2 linked regions of the Azoarcus sp. CIB genome follow. The protein of the gene in region 1 interacts with the protein of each later gene in a pairwise test. Links are inferred from orthologs where the notes say so. Each region holds a gene or a part of one and is shown on either strand. Other genes may lie near its edges.

Region 1 (5,623 bases):
GCGTCGGGCAGATGCAGGGCCAGTTCGCGCAGATCGAGGCTGAATCCCGTCGCCGGCCTTGCACGGCCGAATGCCTGACCGATGCGGTCGTAGCGCCCGCCGAGCGCGAGCGCAGCGGGCGAGCCGCTGCCGTAGGCCGCGAACACCACTCCGTTGTGGTAGTGGTAGCCGCGCAGATCGGCAAGATCGAAACTGATCGGCAGGTCGGCGAGCGCGGCTGCGAGCGTGCTCAGATCGTCGAGCGCGGCGCGAATCTCGGGTTCGTCGGGCAGGCAGCGGCGCGCCTCGTCCAGCACTTCGGCGCCGCCATACAAGGTCGGCAGGGCGAGCAATGCCGTACGCGCCGGCTCGGCAACGTCGGCGAGCAGCTCGCGCAGGCCCGGCACGTCCTTCGCCTGCAGCAGATCGAAGAGCTCTTCCTCACGCTCCGGCAACATCCCGGCCCGAGCCGCGAGCACGCGGAACAGTCCGACATGGCCCAGGTCGATGCGGCTGGCCGGCACTTCGCCAAGGCGCATCACCTCGGAGAGCAGGCGCACGATCTCGATGTCAGCATCGATGCCGGCATGGCCGTATAGCTCGGCGCCCAGTTGCAGGGGCTCGCGCGTGGCGGTGAGCGTCGACGGCAGTGCGTGCAGCACGCTACCGCAGTAGCACAGCCGCGAAACCCCCTTGCGGTTCAGCAGGTGGGCGTCGATGCGGGCGACCTGCGGCGTCATGTCGGCACGCACGCCCATCGTCTTGCCCGACAGCTGATCGACCAGCTTGAAGGTGCGCAACCGGAGATCCTGGCCGGCGCCGGTCGTCAGCGACTCGAGATATTCGAGCAGCGGCGGCACGACCAGCTGATAGCCATGGCTGCGGAAGGCGTCGAGCAGGCGCCGGCGCAGGCGCTCGAGCTTTTCGGCCTCGGACGGCAGCGCGTCCTGGATGTGATCGGGAAGTACCCAGCGCATGATATTCAGTCAGGAAAACACGGCCAGCAACACCACGCCGATCAGCATCGAGGTCAGCCCGATGAAACGGATCTGACCGTCGGCCATGTGTGCGAGCCGTAAAAAAGTTTCGCGCCAGGCGGCTGGCGCGATAAAGGGCAGGAGGCCTTCGATCACCAGCATCAGTGCGAAGGCCATCAGCAGCTTGTTGCTCATGAGCTCAGTTCTTCTTGCCCCCGTTGGAATCCTTCATGTACCTGAAGAACTCGGAGCTCGGATCGACGACCATCACGTCGCTCTTGTTCGCGAAGCTTTCGCGGTACGCCTCCAGGCTGCGGTAGAAGGAATAGAACTCGGGGCTCTGGCCGTAGGCCTGGGCGTAGGTCGCGGTGGCCTTGGCGTCACCGACACCCTTGATCTGCTGTGCCTCGCGGTAGGCTTCGGCGACGATGACCTCGCGCTGGCGATCGGCGTCGGCGCGGATTTTCTCGGCGATCGCGCCACCCTCGGAACGCAGCTCGTTGGCGACGCGCTTGCGCTCCGCCTCCATGCGGCGATACACGGACTCGGACACTTCGAGCGGCAGGTCGACACGCTTCAGGCGGACGTCGAGGATCTGCACACCGATCTTGCGCGCGTCGAGGTCGGCACGGGTGCGCATGTCTTCCATGATCTTGTCGCGCGCGCCGGACACCACGTCATGGACGGTGCGGCGACCGAACTCCTCGCGCAGGCCGGCATTGACGGTCTGCAGCAGACGGGTGCGCGCGCGCGCCTCGTCGCCCGCGACCGAGACGTAGTAGAGCTGCGGATCGACGATACGCCACTTCACGAAGTGGTCGACCAGCACGTTCTTCTTCTCTGCGGTGATGAAGCGCTCGGGCTCCGGCGTATCCATCGTCAGGATACGGCGGTCGAAGTAGCGCACGTTCTGGATCATGGGCCACTTGAAGTTCAGCCCCGGCTTGTCGATGACTTCCTTGACCTCACCGAGCTGGAACACGACGGCGAACTGCCGTTGGTCCACGGTAAACAGCGTCATCGACGCGATTGCCGCAAGCAGCAGCAGCGCGCCGGCGAAAATCGGCAACTTGTCACGCATCAGCGCTCTCCCCGTTCACGGTCGCGGGCCATCAGGTCGCGGCTGCGTGATTCCATCGAACTATCGGCCCGCGGCGCGGGTGCGGGAGTGGCGGCGCCAGGCGCCGGCGCGGGACTCGCGTCGTGCGAGCCCTGGGTGCCCGCGGCCTGCATCAACTTGTCGAGCGGCATGAACAGGAGGTTGCCATTGCCCTTGGCATCGACCATGACCTTGCTGGTTTTCGACATGACTTGCTGCATCGTGTCGATATACAGGCGCTCGCGCGTCACTTCGGGAGCACGACGGTACTCCGTCAGGACCTGGGTGAAACGGCTCGCGTCGCCTTCGGCGTTCGCGATCACGCGGGACTGGTAGGCATTGGCCTCCTCGATGAGTCGCGAGGCCGTGCCGCGCGCACGCGGAATGACGTCGTTGGCGTAGCCCTCACCCTCGTTGCGCAGGCGTTCCCGGTCCTGGCCCGCCTTCACCGCATCGTCGAACGCGGCCTGCACCTGCTCGGGCGGCTGGGCGTTCTGCATCGTCACGCGGCTGATCTGGATACCCGTGTCGTAGCGGTCGAGGATCTTCTGGATCGCTTCGTGCGCGCTCGACGCCATCTGCTCGCGCCCTTCGTAGAGCACGAAGTCCATCTTGCTCATGCCGACGATCTCGCGCATCGCGGATTCGGCCGCATGCATCACCGACTCGTCCGCATAGCGGTTGTTGAACAGGTACTTCTCCGGGCTGGTCAGCACGTACTGCACCGCGAACTGGATGTTGATGATGTTCTCGTCGTCGGTGAGCATCAGGGCTTCGCGCAGCACCTTGTTGCGCTCGGAGCCGCGATAGCCGACCTCGACGGTGCGCACGCCGGTCAGGTCGACGACGTCGCTGCTCTCGATCGGATACGGCAGGCGCCAGCGCAGGCCCGGCTCGGTCGTCTCGACATAGCTTCCGAAGCGCAGGACGACCCCGCGCTGGTTCGCATCGACGATGTAGAAACCGCTGGCGAGCCAGATCACAGCGACGAGGCCCAGCAGCGCGCCGATGCCGCCGCCGAACTGTTTGAACGAGAGCTGCGGGAACTGCGGCCCGCCGCCATCGCCACCACCGCCGCCACGCGGCCCGCGCTTGCCGCCGAGCATGCCCGACAGCCGCTGGTTGAAATCACGCCACAGGTCCTCGAGGTCGGGCGGCCCCTGATTGCCCCCCTTCCTGTCGTCGCCGCGCTTGTCGTCGCCATTCCCCTGGTTGTTACCCCAGCGTGGATCGTTGAGAGACATTAGAACGCCTGTAATCACGTTTGAATTGGGTCTTTATCGGTGAAATCCGGCGCAATCCCGTCGGGATCGCCCGGCGCGTCCGTGACTGCGCTACGCGCTGCCTCGGCAAGGGCTTCGCGCAGCAGCCCAAGCCCTTCGCCAGTCCTGGCACTCAGAAAAACGCGCACGATCTTACCATACTCGTCCCGCTGAACCCCGGGCTCGGCGCGGGTCAGGTCGACCTTGTTCATGACCATGAACTGCGGCACGGCGCCCGCACCGATCTCGGCGAGAACCCCGTTCACGGCCTCGATCTGTGCCTCGCGGTCCTCGCTCGCCGAGTCTACGACGTGCAGCAGCAGGTCCGCGTTCGCGGTTTCCTCGAGCGTCGCGTGAAAAGCCGCGACGAGTGCGTGCGGCAGGTCGCGGATGAAGCCCACGGTGTCGGATAGCACGACGTTGCCACCCTCGCCCACGTAGAGCCGACGAGAGGTCGTGTCCAGCGTCGCGAAGAGCTGGTCGGCAGCATACGCGCCGGCCTTCGTCAGCGCGTTGAACAGCGTCGACTTGCCTGCGTTGGTGTACCCGACAAGCGACACCGACAGCACGTTGCGCCCTTCGCGCCCGCGCCGACGCACACGGCGCTGCTTCTCGATCTGGGCGAGGCGCTCCTTGAGCACCTTGACGCGCTTGCCGAGCAGGCGGCGGTCGGTCTCGAGCTGGGTCTCGCCCGGTCCGCGCAGGCCGATACCGCCCTTTTGGCGCTCCAGGTGGGTCCAGCCGCGCACGAGGCGCGTCGAGAGATGGTCGAGCTGCGCGAGTTCGACCTGCAGCTTGCCCTCGTGGCTTCTCGCGCGCTGCGCGAAGATATCGAGGATCAGGGCCGTGCGGTCGACGACGCGACACTGCAGCGTGCGTTCGAGGTTGCGCTGCTGCGCGGGCGACAGCGCGTGGTTGAAGATGACGAAATCGGCTTCGTGGGCGCGCAGCGTCTCGGCGATTTCGTCGACCTTGCCGCGCCCGGCGAAGAGCGCGGGATCGGGCCGCGCCCGCCGGCCGCCGACGACGGCCTCGACGCTGGCGCCGGCACTGAGCGCGAGCAGCTTGAGTTCGGAAAGGCGCTCGTCCAGCGCGCCCTGGTTCAGGTCGAGCTGGACGAGTACCGCGCGCTCACCGGCGTCGGGGCGCTCAAACATGGAGCAACTTGGCGTCCATGGGGCGCCGGCGGGAATCAGCTATTGCCGTCACCCGCGTCCTGTTGCTGGATGTTGACCGGACGCGCGGGCACGACGGTCGAGATCGCATGCTTGTACACCATCTGAGTGACGGTGTTCTTCAGCAGCACGACGTACTGGTCGAAGGATTCGATCTGGCCCTGCAGCTTGATGCCGTTGACCAGGTAGATCGCCACGGGGACATGCTCCCTGCGAAGGGTGTTCAGGAACGGGTCTTGTAGAAGTTGCCCTTTGTTGCTCATTTTCAAACCTCGAGGCTGCGTATTATTGTGAATGTAAAGGATTTCATGTTGCACTGCCACATTTGCACGAACAATCAATCCCGGTGTGGAGTTGGAAACTAGTCTTTTCCGATATACGGATTGTGCGAGGTGCGGAATTGTATCCGCAACGGCGTGCCCTGCAATTTGAACGCCTCCATGAACGTACGTTCCAGAAAGCGCACGTAGGACACGGGGACGTGGTCGAGCGCGGCGCCATGGATGACGACGATCGGCGGGTTGTTGCCGCCCTGGTGCGCGTAGCGCATCTTCGGACGGGAAATGCCGTGCCGCGGAGGCGCCTGCTTCGTGAGCGCAGCCTGCAGGGTCCGGGTCAGGCGGGGGGTCGACAGGTTCACCATCGCGGCCGCATAGGCGGAATCGACCGACTTCATGACCGCGGCCACGCCCGCGCCCTTGAGCGCTGAGATGTAGTGGAAGCGCGCGAAGGACAGGAAACCCAGCTTGTGTGCGATATCGCGCTTGATCAGTTCGCGGCGGTAGTCGTCGATGCTGTCCCACTTGTTCACCGCGACGACCAGGGCACGGCCCGAATCGAGGATGAAGCCGGCGATATGGGCGTCCTGGTCGGAGATATCCTGCGACGCGTCGAGCACCAGCACGACGACGTTGCATTGTTCGATCGCCTGCAGCGTCTTGATGACGGAGAACTTCTCGATGGCCTCGAAGATCTTGCCGCGGCGGCGCAGGCCGGCGGTGTCGATCAGCGTGTAATTGCGGCCGTCGCGCTCGAACGGGATTGCGATGGCGTCGCGCGTGGTGCCCGGCATGTCGAAGGCGATGACGCGCTCCTCGCCGATCAGGCTGTTCACGAGCGTGGACTTGCCGA
Region 2 (10,117 bases), 2.6 Mb from region 1 along the record:
GCATGGCGTGCTGGAGAAGTACGGCGTGGAGCTCATCGGCGCCTCGCGCGAGGCGATCGACAAGGCCGAAGATCGCCTGAAGTTCAAGGACGCGATGACCAAGATCGGTCTCGGCTCGGCGCGCTCGGGCATCGCCCACAGCATGGAAGAGGCGCTGCAGGTTCAAGGCGGCATCGGCTTCCCGGCGATCATCCGTCCGAGCTTCACGCTCGGCGGCACCGGCGGTGGCATCGCCTACAACATGGAAGAGTTCCAGGAGATCTGCAAGCGCGGTCTTGAGGCGAGCCCGACCAACGAGCTGCTGATCGAAGAGTCGCTGCTCGGCTGGAAAGAGTACGAGATGGAAGTCGTCCGCGACCGCGCGGACAACTGCATCATCGTCTGCTCCATCGAGAACCTCGACCCGATGGGCGTGCACACCGGCGACTCGATCACTGTCGCGCCGTCGCAGACGCTCACCGACAAGGAATACCAGATCCTGCGTAACGCCTCGATCGCGGTGTTGCGCGAAATCGGCGTCGACACGGGCGGTTCGAACGTCCAGTTCGCGATCAATCCCAAGGACGGTCGCATGATCGTCATCGAGATGAACCCGCGCGTGTCGCGCTCGTCCGCGCTCGCATCGAAGGCCACAGGTTTTCCGATCGCCAAGGTCGCGGCCAAGCTCGCCGTCGGCTACACGCTCGACGAGCTCAAGAATGACATCACCGGCGGTGCGACGCCGGCCTCGTTCGAGCCCTCGATCGATTATGTCGTCACCAAAATCCCGCGTTTCGCCTTCGAGAAGTTCCCGCAGGCGAACGACCGACTCACCACGCAGATGAAGTCGGTCGGCGAAGTCATGGCGATGGGCCGTACCTTCCAGGAGTCCTTCCAGAAGGCCCTGCGCGGGCTGGAAGTGGGGGTCTACGGTCTCGACGAGGTCGAGGCCGACCGTGCCGACCTCGAGCACGAACTCGCGAATCCCGGTCCCCAGCGCATCTGGTACGTTGGCCAGGCTTTCCGTGAAGGCTATACGCAGGAGCAGGTGTTCAACCTGACCAAGATCGATCCCTGGTTCCTCGCGCAGATCGAGGATATCGTCCTGACGGAGAAGGCCATCACCGGTCGCTCGCTGAAGGCGATCCAGGCGCCCGAACTGCGTGGACTCAAACGCAAGGGCTTCTCCGATCGCCGCATTGCGAAACTGCTCGGCGTGGATGAAACGGCCGTGCGCCTGCACCGTCACGCCAACGGAGTGCGACCCGTGTTCAAGCGCGTCGACACCTGCGCCGCCGAATTCGCGACCTCGACCGCCTACATGTACTCCTCCTATGAGGAAGAGTGCGAAGCGCGTCCGACCGACAAGAAGAAGATCATGGTCCTCGGCGGCGGCCCCAACCGCATCGGCCAAGGCATCGAGTTCGACTACTGCTGCGTCCACGCCGCGCTCGCCCTGCGCGAAGATGGTTACGAGACCATCATGGTCAACTGCAACCCCGAGACCGTCTCGACCGACTACGATACTTCCGATCGCCTGTACTTCGAACCGATCACGCTCGAGGACATTCTCGAGATCGTACATATCGAGAAGCCCGTCGGCGTCATCGTCCAGTTCGGCGGCCAGACGCCGCTCAAGCGTGCGCAGGCCCTGGAAGAGAACGGCGTGCCCATCATCGGCACGAGCCCGGACATGATCGATGCGGCCGAGGACCGCGAGCGCTTCCAGAAGTTGCTCAACGATCTCGGCCTCAAGCAACCGCCGAACCGTACCGCCCGTACCCCCGAGGCGGCCGTGCGGCTCGCGGCGGAGATCGGTTATCCGCTCGTCGTGCGTCCCAGCTACGTGCTCGGCGGCCGTGCGATGGAAATCGTGCATGAGCAGAAGGATCTCGAGCGCTACATGCGCGAGGCCGTGAAGGTCTCCAACGAGTCGCCGGTGCTGCTCGATCGCTTCCTCAACGACGCCACCGAGGTGGACGTCGATGCGCTGTCCGACGGCGAGCAGATCATCATCGGCGGCATCATGGAGCACATCGAACAGGCTGGCGTTCACTCCGGCGACTCGGCGTGCTCACTGCCACCGTACACGCTGTCGGCCAGACTGCAGGACGAACTGCGTCGGCAGACCGAGGCGATGGCGCGAGCGCTCAACGTCTGCGGCCTCATGAACGTCCAGTTCGCCATCCAGGGGGAAGGCGACGACGCGACCGTCTACGTGCTCGAAGTGAACCCGCGTGCGTCACGCACCGTGCCCTTCGTCTCCAAAGCCTGCGGCCTGCAGCTCGCGAAGGTCGCCGCCCGCTGCATGGCGGGGCAGAGCCTTGCCAGCCAGGGTGTCACCGGCGAAATCGTTCCGCCGTACTTCTCGGTCAAGGAAGCGGTGTTCCCGTTCGTCAAGTTCCCGGGCGTGGATACCATCCTCGGGCCAGAGATGAAATCCACGGGCGAAGTCATGGGGGTCGGCCGCAGTTTCGCGGAAGCGTTCGTGAAGTCGCAGCTCGCCGCTGGCGTGCGGCTGCCGCAATCGGGTACGGCATTCATCAGCGTGAAGCCGACCGACCGCGGTGGCGCCGTCGAAGTCGCGCGTGAGCTGAATGAACTCGGTTTCCGTATCGTCGCTACGCGGGGCACGGCTTCGGCGATCGAAACAGCGGGAATTCCCGTGAACGTCGTCAACAAGGTCACCGAAGGACGTCCGCACATCGTGGACATGATCAAGAACAATGAAGTGAGCATGGTCATTAACACCGTCGAGGAGAAGCGCCAGGCGATCGTCGACTCGCGGTCCATCCGTACGAGCGCGCTGGCAGCGAAGCTCACGGTGTTCACGACCATCGAGGGTGCCCGCGCCGCCTGCATGGGCATGCGCCACCTTGAAGGACTCGAGGTTTACGGCCTCCAGTCCCTGCACGCGGAACTGAACAAGCAATCATGAACAAGACTCCCCTTACCGTGAATGGTGCGGAAAAACTCCGCATCGAACTGCATCGCCTCAAGACCGTCGATCGTCCGAGCGTGATCGCGGCGATCGCCGAAGCGCGCTCGCACGGCGATCTCTCCGAAAACGCTGAATACGACGCGGCGAAGGAGCGTCAGGGCTTCGTCGAGGGCCGGATCAAGGAAGTCGAGGGAAAGATCGCGAACGCGCAGATTATCGATCCGCGCCTTCTCGATGCCGATGGGCGCTGTGTATTCGGCGCGACCGTGAACCTTGAGGACATGGAGTCAGGGAAGGCGGTCACCTACCAGATCGTCGGTGACGACGAGGCCGACATCAAGGAGAACAAGATTTCCATCAGTTCTCCAATCGCCCGCGCGCTGATCGGCAAGTACGCCGGCGACATCGCCGAGGTGCAGGCTCCAGGCGGCGTGCGTGAATACGAGATTATCGAAGTACTCTACATCTGAAAGCAAACGGGCCGGGAGCAATGCCCGGCCCGATATGCGATTCCGTAAAGGGTGGCATGTGCCCCCTGCTGCAATCCGAGATCACTTGTTGCCGAGCGGCCCGGACTTGCGAACGGGGCTTCTGGTGCGCTTTTCTGCCAGCCGTTTCTTGTCCGCGGCGGCCTTGATGAGCGCGGTGCGTCGCGCCGTGGCAGCGAATGCGCGGGCCGACTTGGCCTTGGCGGCTCGCGGCGTGTTTACCGCAGAGGCGGTCTTCGGCGACGCGGTCGCTTCCTCTTCGCGACGTTCGCGCCACACGACCAGGATCGTCCCAATGTGCTGCACCGGGGCAGCGCCGAGTTCCTCACAGATTGCCTGCATCAGCGCATCGCGGTCGCTGCGCTCGGTACCATGAACCTTGATCTTGATAAGCTCATGTGCCTGCAGGGAACGGTCGATCTCGCCCAGCACGGTCGGCGTGAGCCCGTTGCCCGCGACGCTGACAACCGGGTTCAGATGGTGGGCCGCGGCCCGCAATTCGCGGCGACGGGCAGGGGATAGTTCGATCATCGTTTTCTCAAATCTTTCAGGGGCATGGATTCTACTCCCATGACTAGGACCAAGACCAGCAAGGCATGGATGCACGAGCACGTGAACGACTCCTACGTGCAGCGTGCGAAGAGCGAAGGCTACCGTTCGCGTGCCGCGTACAAGCTGATGGAGATCGATGACAAGGACCATCTGCTGCGACCCGGCATGGTCGTTGTCGACCTCGGAGCCGCTCCGGGCTCCTGGACGCAGGTCGCACTGCAACGTGTCGGCAGGGGCGGGCGTGTGTTTGCGCTCGACCTGCTTCCGGTCGAGCCATTGTTCGGCATGGAGTTCATTCAGGGCGATTTTCAGGAAGATGCGGTGTTGGCCGAACTCGAAAACCGACTCGCGGGTGAGCCGGTCGACCTTGTACTTTCCGACATGGCCCCCAATATGTCGGGTATCGACACGGTGGACCAGGCGCGTTCCATCCATCTCGGCGAACTGGCTCTCGATTTCGCGGCACGGCATCTGAAACCTGGCGGAAATTTTCTTATCAAGGTGTTTCAGGGCGCCGGCTTCATGGAGTTCCGTAGCGAGATCCAGCGCCATTTCGCCTCGCTTCAGGTGCGCAAGCCGAAGGCCTCGCGAGACCGCAGCGCCGAGGTCTATCTCCTGGGTCTGAGGCGCAAGCCCGACTGAGCCGAACCTGCCGCATCGATTGGCTGTTTCGATCGTGACCATTGGTTTACGCAGTGGAACGTTCGCCACTAGAATGGGTCAATGTTTCGCTGCCCCCATGGGCTCATAAGGAAAGAAGTTGAATAATCTCTTCAAGAATCTCGCGATCTGGATGGTCATCGGCGTCGTCCTGATGACGGTGTTCAACCAGTTCAATTCGCGACAGGTCTCGACCAACACGATGGAATATTCCCAATTCCTCGAGGAGGCGAAGGCTGGGCGCATCGCGAAGGCGACGGTTGACGGTCGGCTCGTGCGTGCAACTACGCAGGAAGGCCGTCAGATCACGGTCTATACACCCGGGGTGCAGGACATCTGGATGGTGTCGGACCTGATCCGCGCCGGTGTTGCCGTCAATGCAAGCAAGCCCGAGGAAGAGCAGTCCTTCCTGATGAGCATCTTCGTGTCGTGGTTCCCGATGCTCCTGCTCATCGGCGTATGGGTGTTCTTCATGCGCCAGATGCAGGGGGGCGGGCGCGGCGGTGCGTTCTCGTTCGGCAAGTCGAAGGCCCGCATGCTCGACGAGTCGGCGAATTCGCTGAGCTTCGCGGACGTCGCCGGCTGTGACGAGGCGAAGGAAGAGGTGGCGGAACTCGTCGATTTCCTCCGTGATCCGTCCAAATTCCAGAAGCTCGGCGGACACATCCCGAAGGGTGTCCTGATGGTCGGTTCCCCCGGAACGGGCAAGACGCTGCTCGCGAAGGCCATCGCCGGCGAGGCTAAGGTTCCCTTCTTCTCGATCTCCGGTTCTGACTTCGTCGAAATGTTTGTCGGCGTTGGTGCAGCACGTGTGCGCGACATGTTCGAGCAGGCCAAGAAACACGCTCCGTGCATCATTTTCATCGACGAGATCGATGCCGTCGGTCGCCAGCGTGGCGCCGGCATGGGCGGCGGCAACGACGAGCGCGAACAGACGCTTAACCAGTTGCTGGTCGAGATGGACGGTTTCGAAGGGCAGACCGGCGTGATCGTGATCGCCGCCACCAACCGTCCCGACGTGCTTGACCCGGCGCTGCTTCGTCCCGGGCGCTTCGACCGCCAGGTCGTCGTGCCGCTGCCGGACATCCGCGGCCGCGAGCAGATCCTCAAGGTGCACATGCGCAAGGTGCCGATCGCGCCGGACGTCGAGCCGGTCGTTCTAGCGCGCGGCACACCCGGTTTCTCCGGCGCCGACCTTGCAAACCTCGTCAACGAGGCGGCACTTTTCGCGGCACGCGGGAGCAAGCGTCTGGTAGATATGGACGACTTCGAGCGCGCCAAGGACAAGATCATGATGGGCTCGGAGCGTCGCTCCATGGTCATGCCCGAAGAAGAGCGCCGCAACACCGCCTACCACGAGTCGGGTCATGCAGTGGTCGCCAAGCTGCTCGACAAGACCGACCCGGTGCATAAGGTCACCATCATCCCGCGTGGCCGCGCCTTGGGCGTGACGATGCAACTGCCGGAGACCGATCGCTACAGCCAAGATCGCGAGCGTTTGTTGCAGATGATCGCCGTGTTGTTCGGCGGCCGGATCTGCGAAGAGATCTTCATGAAGCAGATGACGACCGGGGCATCGAACGACTTCCAGCGCGCGACCGATCTTGCGCGCCGGATGGTGACCCAGTGGGGTATGTCGGACAACCTCGGCCCGATGGTGTATGGCGAGGAAGAAGGCGAGATCTTCCTCGGAAGGCAGGTCACCACTCACCGTAACGTATCGGAAGCCACGATGCAGAAGGTGGACGCGGAGATTCGTCGCATCATCGACCAGCAGTACGCTCTGGCGCGCCGTCTGATCGAGGAAAACAGCGACAAGATCGAGACGATGACGAAGGCGCTCCTCGAGTGGGAGACCCTGGATGCGGATCAAATCCAAGACATCATGATGGGTCAGCCCCCGCGCGCGCCGAAGCCGACGTCGCAGGCGGTCCGGAGCTCGCGCGACGACGATGCGCCTGGTGCAGCACCGACGGCGGCTGCGCCCGTCGCCTGATCCGATCAAGCCTTGACGCACCTCGAATTGGGCCGACGAGAGTCGGCCCGATTCTTTTTCAGGAGAAAGAGCTCATGGCGGTTCTCAAGTGCGGCCGGTTCGACATCGATCTCGAGCGCCCGCGCATCATGGCCATCATCAACACTACGCCGGACTCATTCAGCGGAGATGGGCTCGGCCACGACATCGATGCCGCCTTGCGGCGCTGCGAAAGTGCAGTCGCGGCCGGCGCGCATATCCTTGACATCGGTGGCGAATCGACTCGCCCAGGGTCCGACTCCGTCTCCGAGCAGGAGGAGCTCGACCGCGTCGTTCCCGTTGTCGAGCGCCTTGCCGACTGGCCGGTTCCTGTGTCCATCGACACGGTGAAGCCTGCGGTCATGCGTGCGTCCCTGGCTGCGGGTGCGAGTCTGATCAACGACATCAACGGATTCCGCGCGCCCGGGGCGATCGAGGCGGTGAGCGATTCCGATGCCGCCTTGTGCGTGATGCACATGCAGGGCGAACCGCGCAGCATGCAGGAGGCCCCTCACTACAACGACGTGGTGGGCGAGGTGATTGATTTTCTCGATCGACAAGTGCGCGCGCTGGAGGCTCAGGGGGTTGCCAGAGGGCGCATCCTGCTTGATCCCGGCTTTGGTTTCGGGAAGACGCTGGAACACAATCTCTCCCTAATGCGTGCGCTCGACTGCTTCCTTGAGACAGGTTATCCGCTGCTCATCGGTGTGTCGCGCAAGTCGATGTTGGGCGCCATTACCGGGCGTGCCGTTGCAGACCGGACCGTCGCAAGCGTCGCTGCCGCCCTGATTGCCATCGAACGCGGCGCACGTATTGTCCGCGTGCATGATGTGGCGCAGACGCGCGATGCAGTTGCCGTTTGGGAGGCGGTACGGTTCGGCGTGTCCTGATCGACAGCTGTCGTCGCGAACGCTGAGAATGCGATAATCCGGGTTTTGTAATCGGAAGCAGTCATGGCGCGTAAATATTTCGGTACTGACGGAGTCCGCGGCAAGGTCGGAGACTCCGCGATCACGCCTGATTTCGTGATGCGGCTCGGCTACGCAGCGGGTGTGACGATCGTCGGGCGGGAGCAATTGCCGCGCGGTGATCGGCCGGCGGTGCTGATCGGAAAGGACACCCGTATTTCCGGCTATATGCTCGAGGCCGCCCTGGAGGCGGGTTTTGCCGCCGCCGGAGTCGATGTGTTGCTCGCTGGACCGGTTCCGACGCCCGCCGTGGCTTACCTCACGCGCGCCCTGCGTTTGCAGGCTGGCGTCGTGATCTCCGCTTCGCACAACCCCTATTACGATAACGGCATCAAGTTCTTTTCGGCCGACGGAAGTAAGCTGCCCGACGCAGTCGAGATGGAGATCGAGGCGCGCGTGGACCAGCCGATGGGCTGCGCGGAGTCGGCCAGGCTCGGCAAGGCGAGGCGCATCGACGATGCCGCAGGCCGTTACGTGGAATTCTGCAAGAGCACCTTCCCGAACGAACTGGATCTGCGAGAGCTCAGGATCGTCCTCGATTGTGCCAATGGAGCGGCGTACCACATCGCACCGAGCGTATTTCACGAACTCGGGGCCGAAGTGGTTTCGGTCGGCGTAGAGCCCAACGGGCTCAACATCAACGAGCGCTGCGGGGCTACTTCGCCGGAGCACCTGCGTGCGGCGGTACTGGCCAACAAGGCGGATCTCGGTATCGCGCTCGACGGCGACGGCGATCGCGTGATGATGGTGGACGCGCGTGGCGAACTCTACGATGGCGACAAGCTGCTCTACGTGATCGCATCTGCGCAACGGGCGCGGGGACGTCTCGATGGCGTCGTGGGCACCCTCATGAGCAATCTTGGTTTCGAGCATGCGGTCGGGAGGCTGGGCGTCCCCTTCGCCCGGGCGAGGGTCGGCGACCGCTACGTGCTCGAGATGCTTCAGGAGAAGGGCTGGAAGCTGGGCGGAGAGAACTCGGGCCACATCATCTGTCTCGACCGGCACACCACCGGAGATGGCATCATTTCCGCCCTGCAAGTTCTAGCCGCCCTACTGCAGACGGGAAAGAGCCTTGCCGAAGCGTGCGCGGATCTCGTCTTCTATCCCCAGAAGTTGATCAACGTGAAGCTTCCGGCCGGATTCGACTGGCAGGCACATCAGGGCATCGCCTCTGCCGCCAAGGACGCCGAGTCACGCTTGGGAAGCCGTGGTCGTGTGCTGCTTCGTCCGTCGGGTACCGAACCGCTGCTGCGGGTCATGGTGGAAGGGCAGGACTGCGCCGAGGTCGAAGGCCTTGCGCGTGAGATCGCAGATTGCATCGAAAAAGCAACGAACGGCCACTGTTAAGCCCCGTATATGAACTGTCACATTCTTGAAATGTGCTGCAACTAAAGTGTGCGCACTTCGGGATGCATCCGCGTGGCAGATGCGATTTGTCGGGCCTGTCGGCTCCGCGCGCTGCATCCGGTTCGGACAATGATAGAGTTCATTCACTGGAGATTCACTATGTCGGGTTTCAAGCAGACTGCTCTCGCAGCCGCCGTCCTCGTGCTGGGAGCGCAGGCCGCGCATGCTCAGTCCCTGGTCAAGATCGACGGTTCGAGCACGGTGTTCCCGGTCACCGAGGCAGTCGCAGAGGACTTCCAGTCCTCCAAGAAAGGTGAAGTGAAGGTGACGGTCGGCATCTCCGGAACCGGAGGCGGTTTCAAGAAGTTCTGCCGCGGCGAAATCGACATTGCTGACGCCTCGCGTCCCATTCTGAAGAAGGAAATGGAAGCCTGCTCGCAAGCCGGCATCAAGTACATCGAGCTGCCGGTCGCTTTCGATGCCCTGACCGTCGTCGCGAACCCCAAGAATGCCTTCATCAAGCAGTTGTCGGTCGAGCAGCTCAAGAAGATGTGGGAGCCGGGCGCGCAGGGCGCCGTCACCAGCTGGAAACAGATCGATCCGTCCTTCCCTGATGCGCCGCTCAAGCTGTTTGGTGCCGGGTCGGATTCGGGTACCTTCGATTACTTCACGGAAGCGGTCGTCGGCAAAGCGAAGGCCTCTCGCGGCGACTACACGGCCTCCGAGGACGACAACGTGCTGGTACAGGGTGTCTCCCGCGACATCAACGCCATCGGCTACTTCGGTTATGCCTATTACGCGGAAAACCAGGGCAAGCTCAAGGCTGTGTCGATCGTGAATAAGGAAGGCAAGCCAGTTCTGCCCGGTGCGGCGGCGGTGCTTGACGGTTCGTATAATCCGCTCTCGCGTCCGATCTTCATCTACGTTGCGGAAAAATCCCTTGAAAAGGCTGAAGTCCGCGACTTCGTGACCTACTATCTGAAAAATGCAAGCAAGCTCGCGACCGAAGTGAAATACGTTCCGCTCCCGGCCAAGGCATATGAGATCGCCTTGGACCACGTCAACAAGAAGAAGCTCGGCACCGTCTTCGGTGGCGAAGCTGAAGTCGGTGTAACGATCGATTCGCTGCTGGCTCGCGAAGCCAAGCTCTGATCGTATCTGAAGGTTG

Evidence for each region.
Region 2: the proteins of hflK (region 1) and ftsH interact in binary tests that used the Escherichia coli proteins (3 or more experiments, as listed by UniProt). The link is inferred for Azoarcus sp. CIB from one-to-one orthologs.

What each region holds. Positions count from the first base shown.
Region 1 is NZ_CP011072.1:810,218-815,840, reverse strand. The notes cover bases 1,169-4,085. They hold hflK (FtsH protease activity modulator HflK), read right to left. Parts: upstream 3,300-4,085; coding sequence 2,037-3,299; downstream 1,169-2,036. Other genes in these bases: hflX (ribosome rescue GTPase HflX), read right to left, coding at 3,314-4,085; hflC (protease modulator HflC), read right to left, coding at 1,169-2,037. In the rest of the region: AzCIB_RS03620 (ATP phosphoribosyltransferase regulatory subunit), read right to left, coding at 1-956; AzCIB_RS03615 (DUF2065 domain-containing protein), read right to left, coding at 966-1,151; more of hflC, read right to left, coding at 1,156-1,168; more of hflX, read right to left, coding at 4,086-4,474; RNA chaperone Hfq, read right to left, coding at 4,510-4,755; ribosome biogenesis GTPase Der, read right to left, coding at 4,854-5,623.
Region 2 is NZ_CP011072.1:3,366,482-3,376,598, reverse strand. What follows is about bases 4,280-7,168. They hold ftsH (ATP-dependent zinc metalloprotease FtsH), read left to right. Parts: upstream 4,280-4,720; coding sequence 4,721-6,616; downstream 6,617-7,168. Other genes in these bases: folP (dihydropteroate synthase), read left to right, coding at 6,691-7,168; AzCIB_RS14925 (RlmE family RNA methyltransferase), read left to right, coding at 4,280-4,602. In the rest of the region: carB (carbamoyl-phosphate synthase large subunit), read left to right, coding at 1-2,917; transcription elongation factor GreA, read left to right, coding at 2,914-3,390; AzCIB_RS14930 (YhbY family RNA-binding protein), read right to left, coding at 3,472-3,939; more of AzCIB_RS14925, read left to right, coding at 3,979-4,279; more of folP, read left to right, coding at 7,169-7,524; glmM (phosphoglucosamine mutase), read left to right, coding at 7,588-8,949; AzCIB_RS14905 (PstS family phosphate ABC transporter substrate-binding protein), read left to right, coding at 9,109-10,101. UniProt on the Escherichia coli protein: Acts as a processive, ATP-dependent zinc metallopeptidase for both cytoplasmic and membrane proteins. Plays a role in the quality control of integral membrane proteins.